3 regions of the Terrisporobacter glycolicus ATCC 14880 genome follow, and region 1 is predicted to be linked to each of the others. Evidence: predicted binding sites of a transcription regulator. Region 1 holds the regulator's gene; each other region holds the start of a gene.
What was found. Region 1 encodes HrcA, which represses chaperone genes, less so after heat shock. Its sites were predicted from a motif close to TTAGCACTCNNNNNNNNNGAGTGCTAA; they were not measured.

Region 1 (5,894 bases):
ATTTCATTGCTAATTTTCTATAAGCCTTCTTTATCTCCGTTGCATCCGCACTTTTGCCCACGCCTAAGACATCATAGTAGTCTCTTTTAGTACTCAAGTTTTGTCACCACCTTTATATTACAAAACAATAGCTTGTAGAATATTAAACTACAAGCTATTATTAATTGTTTTAAACAGATTAATATCCTTAATTTATTATACACAATCTGTATGTTTTTGCAATTAAATCTTATACTTCTTTAAAGTCTGCATCTACTACATCATCATTTGATTGATTTTCTTGTGTTTGTTCTCCACCTTGAGCTGCTTGTTCAGCTTGAGCTTGTTGATACATTTGCTCAGAAACTTTGTGGAATTTATTCATTACTTCATCTATTGCTGCTTTTATTTCTTCAGCTGTAGAAGCTTCTTTATCTTTTACTTCTTTTAATGAAGCAATAGCAGCTTCTATTGCAGATTTATCATCAGCATTTACTTTATCACCAAGTTCGTTTAAAGTTTTTTCTGTTTGATATATAGTTGAATCAGCTTGGTTAAGAGCTTCTATTCTATCTTTTTTAGCTTTATCAGCTTCAGCATTCATTTCAGCTTCTTTAACTTTTCTTTCTATTTCATCTTCACTTAAATTAGTTCCTGAAGTTATAGTAACTTTTTGTTCTTTTCCAGTTCCTAAATCTTTAGCTGTAACGTGAACTATACCGTTAGCATCTATATCGAAAGTAACTTCTATTTGAGGTATTCCTCTTGGTGCTGGTGGTATTTCAGATAATTGGAATCTACCTAAAGTAGTATTGTCGAAAGACATACTTCTTTCACCTTGAAGAACATGTATATCAACAGCAGTTTGGTTATCTGAAGCAGTTGAGAATACTTGTGATTTTTTAGTTGGTATAGTAGTATTTCTTTCTATTATCTTAGTCATTACGTTACCCATAGTTTCTATTCCTAGAGATAATGGAGTTACGTCTAATAATAATAAGTCATTAACTTCACCAGTTAATACACCAGCTTGTATAGCAGCACCAGCAGCAACACATTCATCTGGGTTTATACCTTTGTGAGGTTCTTTTCCTATGAATTTCTTAACAGCATCTTGAACAGCTGGTATTCTTGTAGATCCACCTACTAATAATACATCGTCTATTTCTGATACAGAAAGTCCAGCATCAGATAAAGCTCTCTTAGTTGGTTCCATAGTTCTTTCTACTAAATCATGAGTTAATTCATCAAATTTAGCTCTTGATAAATCTATATTCATATGCTTTGGTCCACTTGCAGTAGCTGTTATGAATGGTAAGTTTATGTTTGTTGTCATTGTTGAAGATAATTCTTTTTTAGCTTTTTCAGCAGCTTCTTTTAATCTTTGAAGAGCCATATTGTCTTGTCTTAAGTCAACACCTTCAGCTTTTTTAAATTCCTCAGCTAAGTAATCTATTATAACTTTATCAAAGTCATCTCCACCTAATCTGTTGTTACCAGCAGTAGCTAAAACTTCGAAAGTACCATCACCTATTTCAAGTATAGATACGTCGAAAGTACCTCCACCTAAATCGAATACTAATATTTTCTTATCTTGATCTAATTTATCCATACCGTATGCAAGAGCTGCTGCAGTTGGTTCGTTTATTATTCTCTTAACTTCTAATCCTGCTATTCTACCTGCATCTTTAGTTGCTTGTCTTTGAGCATCTGTAAAGTAAGCTGGAACTGTTATAACAGCTTCTTTAACTGGTTGACCTAAGTAACTTTCAGCATCAGCTTTTAATTTTTGAAGTGTTATAGCTGATATTTCTTGTGGTGTATATGATTTTCCTTCTATATTAACCTTGTAATCTGTACCCATATGAGTTTTTATAGATATTACTGTATTATCAGCATTTGTCACTGCTTGTCTTTTTGCAGGTTCTCCTACTATTCTTTCTCCATCTTTTGTAAAAGCAACTACAGATGGAGTAGTTCTCATACCTTCGCTATTTGCTATTATTTGTGGTTCTCCATTTTCTAAAACAGCAACACATGAGTTTGTTGTTCCTAAATCTATTCCTATTACTTTTGACATAATTCATTTCCTCCTTAATTCTTCATCTATTTAAATTTTAATAATTTGTTATTTTAATTAACAAGAAACTTTAACCATTGTAGGTCTTATTATTTTTGTATTTAACTTATAACCTTTTTGTAGTACCATCACAACTTTGTTTGGTTCTACTCCTTCTACACTTTCTTGCATTACAGCTAAATGTAAATTTGGGTCAAAATCTTCATTTAATGCATTAATTTCTTCAACCTCAAATTTTTGTAAACAGTCTATTAACTGTTTATGTACAAGTTCAATACCTTTGTACATGTCATCTTCTTTATCTGCACAAGCATCCATAGCTCTTTCCATGCTATCAATAACAGGTATTAATTCTGTAATTATTTTTTCATTGGCAAATATACCTATAGTTTGCTTTTCTTCTTGAGTTCTTCTCATATAATTAGAATATTCAGCTTGAAGTCTTTTATATTTGTCTTCTTTTTCTTCTACTTGTTTTTCAAGTTCTTCTATTTTGTCATTTATTTTTTTTTCTTCTAACTTAGAGTTTATATCTGTTACATTCTCTTCACACGTAGTTTCTGCTTCTACATTTTCTTCAGATGTTTGCGCTACTTCCTCTTCATTAGAAGTGCAATTTTCTTGTATTTTTTCATCCTGATTCATGTTATTTTCCAAGATTTACACCCCTCAGCTTAAAATTTATTTGATTTATTATTTAATAATATATTCATATAATTTATTATAGAATATATTCTAGAATAATCCATTCTTGTTGGTCCTATAAAACTTATACGCCCAATCAAATCATTATCTACTTTATAGGTGGCTGTTACAACGCTACATTCTTGAGCTTGTTCACAATCATTATCACTACCAATAATAATTGTAGCATTATCTTTTAATATACCCTTTGACTTAACAATTTTTGCAATTGTTTCTTTTGTCCCTAACATATCTAAAAAGGACCTAGCCTTTAATACATCATTAAATTCTGGATAATTAAAAATATTAGTGGCTCCATTTAAAGTCATTGAAAGCTCTTCTTCAGTAGGATTTGTATTTAACAGATTAACTAATTGGTCTATTATAGATGAATATTCTCCAATTTCATATTTTATATATGCTATTAATCTATCATCTATTTCTGTTATAGTTTTGCCAGAAAGCTTTCTAGTTAAGTTATCAGAAATCAAATTCAACTTAGCTTGATCTAAATCAATTTTAGCACTTAAGCTGGATTTTTTTATATCGCCTTTTTCTGTAACTACTATTAATAAAATTTCACTTTCATGCATTCTGACCAATTGAATATGTTTAATTTCACTTAAAGTAGCCAAATGTTTTGTCATTGCAACTGTAGTATAATTAGTAAGTTGAGATAACATTTTTGATGTTTCATGTATTAGGTCTTGAATATGATTCATATTACCATCTACACATCTTTCAATTATCTCTTTATCACTATCACTAAGTTCTATAGTGTTCATAAGAGAATTTACGTATAGCTTATAGCCCTTTTCTGTTGGAACTCTTCCTGCAGATGTATAAGGTTGAACTAAGTATCCTAGTTCTTCTAAGTCGGCCATTTCATTTCTAATAGTTGCTGCACTAACACCAAGGTTATATTTTTTTGATATTGTTCTAGACCCTACAGCTTCAGCTGTTTCTATATAATCTTTAACTATTGCTTTGAGGATATTCATTTTTCTTTCATTCAATTCCATTTTCAAATACCTCCTTCGCTGTTAGCACTCACTAAATTTGAGTGCTAAAAAGATTATATATATTATATACCACGTTAATTTTTCATTGTCAATAGGTTTTAAATAATTTGTTTTCTTATTTTATAAATTCAACAAAAACACTGTTAGATATTTCTCTACCTTTTTGAGTCAATATCATACCTTCATCGCTAATTTTAATTAATTTCATTTTTTTCAACTTATTAATTTCTTTTTCATATACTTCTTCAAAATGAATATTATATTTTTTATAAAAATCTTTAAATTTTATGCCTTCATTCATTCTTAAACCTAAAAATATACTTTCCTCTATTTTATCTTTAATACTTAATTTTTCTTCCCACTCTATGGGTTTTTTACCAGCATTTATTGTATTTTCATATTTATTTAGCTCACACAAATTATTATATCTTGTTTCATTTAAAAAACCCGATGCTGAGGCACCTAATCCAATGTAATTTTGACACTTCCAATATAAAATATTGTGCTTACATTCAAATCCTTTTTTTGAATAATTGGATATTTCATATTGATTATACCCATGTGATTTCAAATAATTTATCGTATATTCATACATTTCAATATCTGTATCTTCATCTAACAACTTAAATTCTTTTCTTTCATACATTTTAAATAATTCTGTACCTTCTTCTAGAATTAAAGAATATGCAGAAATATGAGTAGGATTCAATTTTACAATTTTTTCTAGGGATTCTATCCAATCCTTTTTGCTTTGATTCGGAAGAGCGTACATAAGATCAATATTTATATTTTCAAAGCCAACTTCTTTAGCTTGATAGTAATTTTCTTCAAATTCTTCATATGTATGTATTCTTCCTATATATTCTAAGTGGTTATTTTGCACTGCTTGTAAACCAATACTTAATCTAGTTACACCACATTCTTTCATTGTTTTTAATTTATTTAAAGTTAGTGTACCAGGATTACATTCCATGGTTATTTCTGCATTATTTTTTATACTAAAATTATTTTTTACATTATCAAACAAAAACTTAATTTCACCTTGATTTAATATACTAGGTGTTCCTCCTCCAATAAATATTGTATCTATTTCTCTTACTTCTTCTTTATAAAATTTCATTTCTTTTTGTAAAGCACTTAAATATTTTCTTTTTTCATCCAAGTTTAATTTATATGAATTAAAATCACAATATTTACACTTTGATATACAAAAAGGAATGTGTATGTATAAACCTAACATATGTTTTCTCCTTATATAATTTTTCTAGCTACTATATTATTACCCACTCATATCTTTGATTATTTTATATTTTGTTATTTGTGTGCACAAAAATATCCTACATGACAGATTTTAAAGTCTATCATATAGGATATATACATTTAAATTTATTTATTACTTATAGATACTTTTCCTGGTCTTCGTATATCAGAAGCTCCTATATATTTACCATTTTCTATTCCTGCAGCTTGAACAGCTCCGAAATATAAGTTATCTGTAGATTTAATTACAGGATATTTAGTAGTACTAATATCTATGATAGATTCCCTGTTTTCATTATCTTCTGCTAATATTGTTCCTTTTGAATAGAAAGTAACTCTATTTTTATTTATTGATTCTTGTAAGTCTTTTTCAAAGTATAATTTGTCGACTAAAACAGGAACTAAAACTTTAACTATTCTATTTCCTCCAGGAGTCCCAATAGCTAATGTAAAGTTATCACCTTTCTTAACTATAGTAGGAGATGTAAATGTTCTAGGTTTTTTACCTGGTGCATATTTATTAATACCACCCTTACTAAAGTTACTCATTGTTCCATTTAGATAGAATCCGTCCACTAGCGTTTCTGAACCAAAGAAATGACCTAGTGTATTTGTAGATGAAACTACCATACCATTCTTATCTACAATTGAAAAATGTGTAGTACTTTCAGATTCTTCATCATCTTGATATTTTACATTCCCCATATTAATCAGCGATTTTATATTACTTTCTGAAGTCATTGTTTTATAGTCAATGTTTACAAAATCAGGGTCACCAATTTTTTTCACTCTTTCATATGTTGATAAGTCAGTGGCTGTATTAAGAGTATCTAAATAATCATTAGCATCCTTTAAATCTAAATCTTTAT
Region 2 (5,894 bases), 580 kb from region 1:
AAATAGCTGTTGATAAATTTAGCGTAACTTTAAATAGTGGAATATATGGTTTACTTGGACCAAATGGTTCAGGAAAAACAACTCTTATGAGAATACTTGCAGACGTTTCTAGTGCGAGTAGTGGAGATATTTTAGTTAATGGAAAAAGTAAAAGTAAGCTAGGAGCTGAGTATAGAGATTTAATAGGGTATGTTCCTCAAAATATAGGGTTTTATAAAAATTTTACAGCAGAAAAATTTTTATATTATGTATCGGCATTAAAAGGTGTAGATAAAAATATTGAAAAAAGTAAAGTCGATGAACTTTTAAAATTTGTTAATTTAGAACAAGATAGAAAAAGAAGAATAGGAAAGTTTTCAGGAGGTATGAAGCAAAGATTAGGAATTGCACAAGCTCTCTTAAATGACCCTAAAATACTTATATTAGATGAACCTACAGCAGGTCTTGATCCAAATGAAAGGATAAGATTTAAAAACTTAATAGCTCAATTATCTAAAGGAAAAATAGTAATACTATCAACACATATAGTTTCTGATATAGAGTTTATAGCAAACGAAGTGCTTGTTATGAAAGATGGGAAACTAGTTGAAAAATCTTCATTAGAGGATATTTTATATACTATTAGAGGTAAGGTTTACACACTAAGTGTTAATGAATGTGATTTAGAAGAAGTTGAAAATGAGTTTAAAATATCTAGTATGATAAGAAATAACAGTGGGATTAACGTAAGAGTAGTTGGAGATAAGAAGCCTAATATAAATAAATTTAAATACATAGAAGAAGAGCCAAATTTAGAAGATGTATTTTTATATTATTTTAATGAAAGTGTCAGTATATAGGGGGGGATTTTGAAATGCTAGATTTGATAAAATTTGAGTTATATAAAATATTTTCTAAAAAGTCAGTACGCATAGTTTTGTTATTAACTATTTTATTGGGAATTTTTAATGTAGTTGCTGAAAGTGTATATGTTAAATATCAAGGGGTAGATCATATAGAGGATGTATATAGTGTTATGAAAGAGTACGAAGGAAAGGCTATTACAGAAGAAAGTGCGATTAAGGCAGAAAAGACGATAAATGATTTAAAAGAAAAGAAAAGTAGGGGAGAAAAACTTACTAAAAAAGAAATTGTTTATATGAATTATCTATACGATACAATGAGACCGCCATATTCCGCATATATAATAAATAACAAACTCTATACAGTAGATGAAATGAAAGATGAAATGAATAAATTAAAAAATGAAAATAAAACAGATACATATGAATATAAAAATCTTAATTTTATATATAAAAAAGTGAAGAATGTAGAAGAATCAAAATTTTATTTTTCTCATGGGTGGTTAAAAACTGCAGATTTTAGATCAATAGCAACATTGATAACAACGCTAATAGCAGTAGGATTAGCAGCAATATTTAGTGATGAATATCAAAGCAATAGTGCACAAATAATGTTAAGTTGTAAATATGGAAAGAATAAGATGGTTTTATCTAAGATGATAACCGGTTTAATATTCACAGCAACAATATTTATTATAATCAATGTTGTACATATGATTGGAGCCTTAATATATGATTTTAGAGGGTGGAATGCACCTTTAGAGTTATTCAAATACTATGCAAATACACCTTTCGACATGAGAGTTATTGATTTTTATATAACAGGATTAGGAATCAGTTTTATAGGCGCAATATTATATTCTTTAGTAACTATGTTAATGTCATTATTAGTAAAAAATAATATGATAGCTCTATTATTAAGTTTAGGTTTGTACTATATTCCAGCATTTTTTGGAAATTTCATCCCAATGGATTCAGTAGGAAGGGTATTTAGGGAAATAAACTTAGCAGAAGCTATTAAAATAGAAGGTATGTTTGTAAATCCTAGTACTTATAATATTCTGGGAACACCCGTATTATATTCAACTTTATTAATAAGTCTATTAGTTGTATTTATGCCAATTGTAATGTCTTTAATAAGATATTTTGGAAAAAGACAAACTATATAACTAACAAGTTATAAGATGATAAAAAATAGAGCAGTAGCAGACAAGTTATTGCTCTTTTTTATAAAAATAAATTATGAGTTATTAATAAAAGTCTATTTATATATAGGCTTATTTTTGAGCACATTTTTTATATGACAATTAATATAATAACCATTGTAAAAAAATTAAAAAAATTAGCACTCGATACTTGACAGTGCTAACAAAATGATTATAATAATAAGTAAGAAAACAAACAAAGAACAAATCATAGTAAATAAAAAATAATATTAAAATTTAAACTTATCTTTTTACTTAAGCAAAGTAATGAGATAAATGTAAGGAGGAATTGATTATGAAATTAGTACCAATGAATAACAATTTAGGATTTAGTTTATTTGATAATATGTTTGATGACATGTTCAAAGATCCATTCTTTACAAATAGTAGCACTACAAAACTTATGAAAACAGATATACAAGAAAAAGATAATAACTATATACTTGACATGGATTTACCAGGATATGATAAATCTGATATAAAAGCTCAACTTAAAGATGGATATTTGACAATAACAGCACAAAAGAATACCTCAAAAGAAGATAAAGATGAAAAAGGAAACTATATAAGAAGAGAAAGATATTGTGGAAAATGTTCAAGAAGTTTTTATGTAGGAGAAAATTTAAAAGAAGAAGATATAAAAGCAAGTTTTAACAATGGAATATTGAAACTTACATTCCCTAAAGAGGTAGGAAAAAAAGAAGAAGAGATAAAATATATTACTATTGATTAGAAATAAAAAATTTTAATTTTTATTAGCACTCAATACTTGACAGTGCTAATAAAAAGATTTTATAATTAAAATGGGAATAAATAGTAAGTATGCTAAAATTAAATTAAAGCCCTTAAAATGCAAGGTTATTTATTCCCCTACCTTGCATTTTGTGATTTGAAAATAATTAAAATTTATAAAGGTATAAGTTTAAGGAGGATAAACATGGAAATAACAAAAGGTAGTATTTCAATTGATACAGAAAATATTTTTCCAATAATTAAGAAATGGTTATACTCAGATAAAGACATTTTTATAAGAGAATTAATAAGTAATGGTTGCGATGCTGTAAGCAAATATAAACGACTTGTTTCCCTTGGTGAAGTTAAAAATTCTCAAGATGAAGAATACAAAATTACAGTATCAGTAAGTAAGAATAATAAAACTATAAAATTCAGCGACAATGGTATAGGAATGACGGCAGAAGAAGTAGACAAATACATAAATCAAGTTGCTTTTTCTGGTGCAGAAGACTTCTTCAATAAGTATAAAGATAGAATGGAAGAAACTGATATTATAGGTCACTTCGGATTAGGATTTTATTCAGCATTTATGGTATCTAAAAAGGTTGAAATAGATACATTATCTTTCCAAGAGGGAGCAGACCCTGTAAGATGGATATCAGAAGGTGGAACTGAATTTGAAATAAGTCCATCAGGAACAAGAGCTACAAGAGGAACTACAATAACATTATTCTTAGCTGAAGATAGTGAAGAATTTTTAAATGAATATGAAGTAAGAAGTATAATAAACAAATACTGCTCTTTCTTACCTGTTGAAATATATGTGGAAGATGAAGATGCAGAAGTTAAAGAAGATGAAGAAAAAGTTGAACCAACACCATTAAATGATACTAATCCATTATGGTTAAAATCACCTAAAGATTGTACAGATGAAGAATATAAAGAATTCTACAGAAAAGTATTTAATGTATTTGATGAACCATTATTCTGGATTCATTTAAATGTGGATTATCCGTTTAACTTAAAAGGAATTCTTTACTTCCCTAAATTAAATAATGAGTTTGAACTAGTAGAAGGTAAGGTAAAACTTTATAACAATCAAGTATTCGTAGCAGATAATATAAAAGAAGTTATACCAGAATTCTTATTATTACTAAAAGGTGTAATAGACTGTCCAGACTTACCACTAAATGTGTCTAGAAGTTTCTTACAAAATGACAGAGATGTAAGCAAAATATCTAAACATATAGTTAAAAAGGTTGCAGATAAGCTTAAATCTTTATGCAAAAATAATAGGGAAGAATATGAAAAATTCTGGGATGATATACAAATATTCATCAAGTTTGGTTGCTTAAAAGATGAAGGTTTCTATGACAAGGTAAAAGATTATATCTTATATAAAGATATAGATGGAAAATATATTACATTAACAGATTACTTAGAGGCAGCAAAAGAAAAACATGAAAACAAAGTTTTCTATGTAAATAATCTGGATCAACAATCTCAATATGTTAAACTATTTAAAGATTATGGATTAAATGCAGTTGTACTAGATAGCACAATAGACAACAACTTTATTTCGTTTATAGAATACAAAGAAATGGGAACTAAGTTTAATAGAATAGACTCAGATTTATCAGACGTACTAAAAGACAAAGATAGTGAAGAAAATAAAGAAGAAGATGAAAAAATAACTTCATTATTCAAGTCTGTTATAAATGAAAGAGTAGAAAAATATTCAGTGGAAAGCCTTAAAAATGAAGAAACACCAGCTATGATTTTAGTATCAGAAGAATCTAGAAGAATGATGGAAATGCAATCTAGATTTGCTGGAATGAACTTTGGTATGGATTTAAAAGAAGAAAAAACTTTAGTTATAAATAAGAGTAACCCATTAGTAAAAAAATTAGTGTCACTAAAAGACAATGAAGATAAAAAAGAAGAAATAGATGTGATTTGTAATCAAATAGTAGATTTAGCTCTACTTGCTAATAAAGAATTAAATGCAGAAGAACTAGATTTATTTATAAAAAGAAGTAATTCTTTAATGAGTAAAGTGATAGCTTTATAAATCATTATTAATATAAAATGTAAAAAACTCCCTCTTAGTGTTTTAAGAGGGAGTTTTTTAGCAACGAAGTTGCCTGAAGAGATATCGAAGGCATCTCGTTGGCGACATGAGCGAATCAAATTTTTTATTAAGCTAATGATTTTAATATCATAGTATAAGCAAAATTCTTTTGCGTATTAATAGAATCATCATCACTTAAATTAATTTGTTGAAAGTGATTAGCATTGATTTTATTTATAATACCCATGGAAGAACTTATAAGTACATATCTTTGATAATCTCTGCTTAAATCCTTATTAATAATATTTTCATCTATTCCAGTATTAATTACATAATCCAATAAATTATAAAGTTGAGTTTTCAACTCTAAAATTTCCTCAAAATCTTCTTGCAGTATACTATTTAACTCTTTTGGAATAACTTGATTATATAATATTCTTAAAGAGGGAAAGATGAATTTTCCGCTGCTAATGCTGTAATGAAATAAATGGTTACACTGCTCTTTAAAAGTAGAGACTTCTTTTATAGCTTCTATAGTATTTATAATATCTATTTTAAAATTATAAATTATTGATCTTGCTATAATTTCATCCTTACTTTTAAAATATTCATAAATTGTACCTTTTCCAATTCCAGCAGCTTTTGCAATATCAGACACCTTAATATTTTCAATATTACTGTTATCAGTGATTATTTTTTTAAAACCATCAAATATTAGCAATTCTTTTTCTGCATATTTTCTGCTCATATTTAGTCCTCCTCATCGATAATTATCTGTCTTAATTCTTTGCGACGATGGAATATATCGTATAAAGTAGGAACAACAAATAATGTTAATAGGGTAGCATAGGCTAAACCGCCGATAGTTACTATCGCTAAAGCTTGAGACATTTCAGCGCCCATGCCAACACCAAGGGCCATTGTAGACATGGCAAGTATTGTTGTTAAAGCAGTCATGAGTATAGGCCTCATACGAGTACGTCCAGCCTCTATAAGAGCTTCTTTTTTATTTAATCCACTTATACGCAATTGATTCACATA
Region 3 (5,894 bases), 610 kb from region 1:
CTTTAGTCATAGCATCTTCTATTTTTTTAGACATATCTTTTTCAAACTTAATATCTCTGTTTGTTATTATTCCAATAAGCTTTTTATCTTCGTCAATTATTGGAACTCCTGATATTCTAAATTTTCCCATTATATTGTCAGCATCTTGAATCGTATGGTCTTTTGTTAAGTAAAATGGATCCACAATTACTCCACTTTCGCTTCTTTTTACTCTATCTACTTCTGAAGCTTGCTCTGCAATAGACATATTTTTATGAATTATACCCATACCACCTTGTCTAGCCATAGATATTGCCATTTTTGACTCTGTAACAGTATCCATTCCAGCACTCATTAAAGGTATATTTAATTGTATTGTCTTAGTTAAGTATGTTTGTGTATTTATCTCTTTTGGTAATATTTCTGATCTTTGAGGTATTAATAAAACATCATCAAAAGTTAATCCTTCTTTTATTATTGTAGCCATACTAATCTCCTTTCAATTTAACCCACTTTATATTTGAACATTTAATTTTTTATAAAAAAAAACCTGTATAGTTTCCATCTTTTTACTAAAAAGTGAAATCACTATACAGGTTTGAATATATGACTTAAAACTGCCTATTATTAAGCAGCTAATATATTCAAATATATATAATAATTTCACCCATAGCCAAGATTTTTACGGTTTCTCGGTAGAAACTCTCAGACCATATTTCTGAGTATATACGAGTGATTTTGTTTTAAAAATTTTCGTTATTCGCCTTATGTTTGAATAATAATTTACCAAAATAATTCGCTTGTGTCAACAAATTTTTACGATTTTCTTCATTAGCTATTATATTTATTGCCATATAAGCTTCTTTAATTAACATATTGGAATTAATTACTATAATTATTTATATAAGAAATTATGTTTTTACTTTATTTAATTTACTATTATAAGATTGTTACTTAATTTTCACATTAATAAAAACATCTTCTTCAGGTTACAACTTTTATATAATATTTATTCTTTCATATATATTTATTTTACTTATTTAAGTAATAACAATTATTATTTTAATTTGTTAATAGTAGATGCCAGATATCCTGCTCCAAATCCATTATCTATGTTTACTACAGATATACCTGAAGCACAACTATTTAACATAGCTAAAAGTGGCGCTAGTCCATCAAAATTTGCACCATATCCAACTGATGTAGGCACTGCAATAACTGGTACATCTACTAAGCCTCCTATTACACTAGGAAGAGCTCCTTCCATACCAGCTACTGCCACAATGACTCTAGCATTTTCAATCATATGTCTATTAGCTAATAGTCTATGAATTCCAGCAACTCCTACATCATATAATTTTTCTACTTTATTTCCACAGAATAAAGCTGTATAGTATGCTTCATTGGCCACAGGTATGTCAGATGTACCTCCTGTCACAATTAAAATAGTTCCTTTACCCTGATCTTTTATTTCTTCATTTTTTATTCTTAATATCTTTGATAATTCATCATATTCTGCATTAGGATATATTTTAATGATTTTATCATAAGTAGTCTTTTCGCATCTTGTTCCAAGAATATTACTACCTTTTTCGTTCATTCTTTCTATAATCCCTAAAATATGAGCATCACTTTTCCCCTTGCAATATATTACTTCTGGATATCCATTTCTTATACTTCTATGATGATCAATATGAGCATATCCTATATCTTCAAAAGGCAAATCTTTTAATTTCTCTAAGGCATCTTCTATTTCTATGTTACTATCCTTAACATCATTTAATAATTTTTTTAAGTCCATAATTCCCCTCTTTTGCTCTTGTTTTATTTATATATAATTATACCTTAATATTTTATTTAAAACACAACTATTTATTAATTAAAACTTTTTGATTCTATAAATCACCAACAATATAAATCAAACTATCTATTTTCTTAAGCGTAAAAGTGGTTATATTATCTTTGCTTAAAAATATATTTGTAATAAAAAAGAGAGAACTCTATGAGTTCCCCCTTTGTTTAAATTGTATTATATTACATCATTCCTGGCATTCCTGCTCCCATAGGTGCAGCTTTATCTTCTTTTTCTGGAATATCTGCAACAGCAGCTTCTGTTGTTAAGAATACTCCTGCTATAGATGCTGCATTTTGAAGAGCACTTCTAGTAACTTTAGTTGGGTCAACTATACCAGATTCTATCATGTTTACATATTTTTCGTTTAATGCATCAAATCCTATTTCAGGATCTTCTGCTATTACATTTTGAACTATTACTGCACCTTCAAGACCAGCATTTATAGCTATTTGTCTTAATGGTTCTTCTAATGCTTTTCTTACTATTTTAGCTCCTAGTTGCTCTTCTCCTTCAAGAGTTTCAACTAGTTTATCTAAAACTGGTATTGTACTAACTAATGCAGTACCACCACCAGCAACTATACCTTCTTCAACAGCAGCTCTAGTTGCATTTAAAGCATCTTCTATTCTTAATTTCTTCTCTTTCATTTCTACTTCTGTAGCTGCACCAACTTTAACTACTGCAACTCCACCAGATAACTTAGCTAATCTTTCTAATAATTTTTCTTTATCAAAATCAGAAGTTGTAACTTCTACTAAATGTTTTATTTGATTAACTCTATTTTGTATATCTTCTTTTGTTCCATGACCACCAACTATAGTAGTGCTATCTTTTACTACTTTAACTGATGAAGCTCTACCTAATAAATCTAAATCAGCTTCTTTTAAGTCATACCCTACTTCTTCTGATATTACAACACCACCAGTAAGAATAGCTATATCTTGAAGCATTTCTTTTCTTCTATCACCAAATCCTGGAGCCTTAACTGCAACTATTTCACAAACTCCTCTTAATTTATTAAGAACTAATGTAGATAATGCTTCACCTTCCACATCTTCTGCTATTATTAATAATCTCTTACCTTGTTCCACTATTTGATTTAGTATTGGCAATAATTCTTGTATATTAGATATTTTCTTGTCAGTTATTAATATATAAGGATCATTTAAAACTGCCTCCATTTTATCTACATCTGTAACCATGTATGCAGAAACAAATCCTCTATCAAACTGCATACCTTCAACAGTTTCTAATTCTGTATTCATAGTCTTTGACTCTTCTACAGTTATAACGCCTTCTTTTCCTACTACTTTCATTGCCTCAGCTATTAATTTACCTATTTCATCATCTCCCGAAGACACCGCTCCAACTTGAGCTATTTCTTCTTGAGTTTCTATTGTTCTTGATTGTTTCTTTAATTCTTCAACTGAAGCTTCTACTGATTTTTGTATCCCTTTTCTAAGTATTATTGGATTAGCTCCAGCAGTAACATTTTTTAAACCTTCTCTTATTATTGCTTGTGCTAAAACTGTAGCAGTAGTTGTACCGTCTCCTGCTACATCATTTGTTTTAGTAGCAACTTGCTTAACAAGCTGTGCACCCATATTTTCAAATCTATCTTCTAATTCTATTTCTTTTGCTATAGTAACACCATCATTAGTTATTAGAGGTACTCCAAACATTTTGTCTAATATAACATTTCTTCCCTTTGGTCCAAGAGTTACCTTAACTGTATCAGCTAATTTGTTTACACCAGTTTCTAATGCTTTTCTTGTATCTTGCGCAAATCTAATATCCTTTGCCATCTTCATACCCTCCTAATTTTTACTCAATAACAGCTAATATATCGCTTTGTCTTAAAATTATGTATTCTTCTGAGTCTATTTTAACTTCATTCCCTGCATATTTTGAGTATATTACTTTATCTCCAACTTCAACTTCCATTTTTACTTCACTTCCATCTACGAAGCCTCCTGGCCCAACTTCTATAACTTGTGCCATTTGTGGTTGTTCTTTTGCTGAACCTGGTAAAATAATACCACTTGCAGTTTTCTCTTCTGCTTCAACTTTTTTGATTACTACTCTGTCTGCTAAAGGTCTTATTTTCATAATTTATCCCTCCTAAAATAGAATTGTATTATTAAATTTAGTTATTATTATTTTTATCACTCTATATCTTAGAGTGCTAACAAGATAATAATAAACCATTTTCATAAAATTTTCAACCTATTTTTGAACCTTTATTTCTATATAAATATTTATCATTAAACTTTGTTTTTATACCATATTATTTTATATTTTATGATATAAAAAAAGTTTACGCCTTTCATATTAGAAAGGGTAAACTTAGTTACTTCATAAATTCCACATAATGATCGAGAACTTCCTTAGGTTCCCCCATCATTTTAATTACACCATCATGCATCCACATTACAGTATCACAAAGCTCATTTAAAGTAGAAATGTTATGAGAAACTATAACTACTGTTCTTTTTCTATCAGAAATAAGACTCTTCATTTTCGCATAACTTTTCTTTTTAAACTTTTGGTCTCCTACACTTAGAACCTCATCAATAAGCATTATATCTGTTTCTAATATAGCCGTAATAGAAAAAGCTAGCTTCGAAAACATACCACTAGAATATGTTTTTACAGGCATATCTATAAATTGTCCAAGTTCCGCAAACTCTATTATCTCATTCATTTTACTTTTTATTTCTTCTTCTGAAAATCCAAGTAGCATTCCAGATAACATAATATTTTCTCTTCCTGATAAACTTTTATTAAACCCAACACCTATTGATAATAGTGATACTGATTTATTATGTAAATTGATTGATCCTTCATCTGGAGAGAATATACCAGCTAGTGCTTTTAACATCGTGGATTTACCACTTCCATTTTTACCTATTATTCCTAATATATGACCTTCCTCAACTTTAAAAGAAACATCATTTACTGCTTTAAATTTCTTCACATCTACTTTTTTTAGTTTTAATAAATTTCTTTTTATTGAATAAGCTTTTAAACTTTTATATGTAATACTTAAATCATTCACTTCTATGGCTATTGATTTTTCTGACATTATATCACCTTCACATAACTATTTTCGTTTTTGTATATTGTTTTTACTCCTATTACTGATATTATTATTCCTATAATCATCCAAAGTAGCAATAACTTTCTTGATGGAGTTTCTCCATATAGCAAGCATTTTCTTAATGAAGATAGTATAAATGCTATTGGGTTACATTTTAATAATATATCTGAATAGGGAGAATCAATTCGAGATTCTATTGAATAGAAAATCCCAGTCATATAAAATACTGCCCTTAATACAATGTTTACTACATTAGACAGATCTTCTACGAATACCCCAAAATGTAATAATATAGTCATAAAAGCAAAATTAATTATTAAAAGAGTCATCATTATAGGTATAAAGTACAATACATTTGGTGTTATTTCAACCTTACTTATAATCATCATAATAATTACAATTCCCAGTGAAATACACATTTTAAACCCATTTACACACATTTTTGAAAGTATAAGTATAAATTTAGGTATATATACTTTAGATACTATCGCCTTATTTTTCTTAACCATTGTAATACTTTGTTTCATATTTCTATTAAAGAAATCCCAGGCTGTTATACCAACAAATATAAACACTAAAAAATGTTCTTCTTTAGAATTAAATACAACGCCAAATATAAAAGCATAAATCATCATAAAACACAAAGGCTCTAATACCCACCAAACCCAGTTTAGATATGAATTTGATACTTCTGCTTTAAGTTCTGATTTAGCTGAATAAATAGTATAATTATAATATTTTTTAACATCATTAATAAATCGTCCCATATTTTTTCTCTCCTCTAACAAATATATCTTTGTCTAAATTCCTTTTTGATAATTCTTTAAATCATTATAAATTCTTTTACAACCGTTATAATCACTAAATTCAAATAAATCATTAGCTATTTTTATATAGTAATTCAATTTTATAATTTTTTCATATTTATAAATAATTCATCAACCAGGCAACTATTATTAT

Region 2: a site for HrcA is predicted at 2,803-2,829, ahead of htpG (molecular chaperone HtpG). Genes of this name have one in related genera too.
Region 3: a site for HrcA is predicted at 3,997-4,023, ahead of TEGL_RS18785 (co-chaperone GroES). Genes of this name have one in related genera too.

What each region holds. Positions count from the first base shown of each region.
Region 1 covers NZ_CP117523.1:3,260,544-3,266,437, forward strand. Annotated here, with positions in the region: gene dnaJ (molecular chaperone DnaJ) at 1-97, opposite strand, end outside; gene dnaK (molecular chaperone DnaK) at 230-2,059, opposite strand; gene grpE (nucleotide exchange factor GrpE) at 2,117-2,716, opposite strand; gene hrcA (heat-inducible transcriptional repressor HrcA) at 2,734-3,765, opposite strand; gene hemW (radical SAM family heme chaperone HemW) at 3,881-5,005, opposite strand; gene TEGL_RS16035 (gamma-glutamyltransferase) at 5,152-5,894, opposite strand, start outside.
Region 2 covers NZ_CP117523.1:3,839,185-3,845,078, reverse strand. Annotated here, with positions in the region: gene TEGL_RS18660 (ABC transporter ATP-binding protein) at 1-839, shown strand, start outside; gene TEGL_RS18655 (ABC transporter permease subunit) at 854-2,011, shown strand; gene TEGL_RS18650 (Hsp20/alpha crystallin family protein) at 2,343-2,780, shown strand; gene htpG (molecular chaperone HtpG) at 2,985-4,853, shown strand; gene TEGL_RS18640 (TetR/AcrR family transcriptional regulator) at 4,981-5,601, opposite strand; gene TEGL_RS18635 (efflux RND transporter permease subunit) at 5,604-5,894, opposite strand, start outside.
Region 3 covers NZ_CP117523.1:3,872,518-3,878,411, forward strand. Annotated here, with positions in the region: gene guaB (IMP dehydrogenase) at 1-466, opposite strand, end outside; purine riboswitch at 630-731, opposite strand; gene larB (nickel pincer cofactor biosynthesis protein LarB) at 1,037-1,780, opposite strand; gene groL (chaperonin GroEL) at 2,014-3,639, opposite strand; gene TEGL_RS18785 (co-chaperone GroES) at 3,659-3,943, opposite strand; gene TEGL_RS18790 (ABC transporter ATP-binding protein) at 4,185-4,919, opposite strand; gene TEGL_RS18795 (ABC transporter permease) at 4,919-5,701, opposite strand.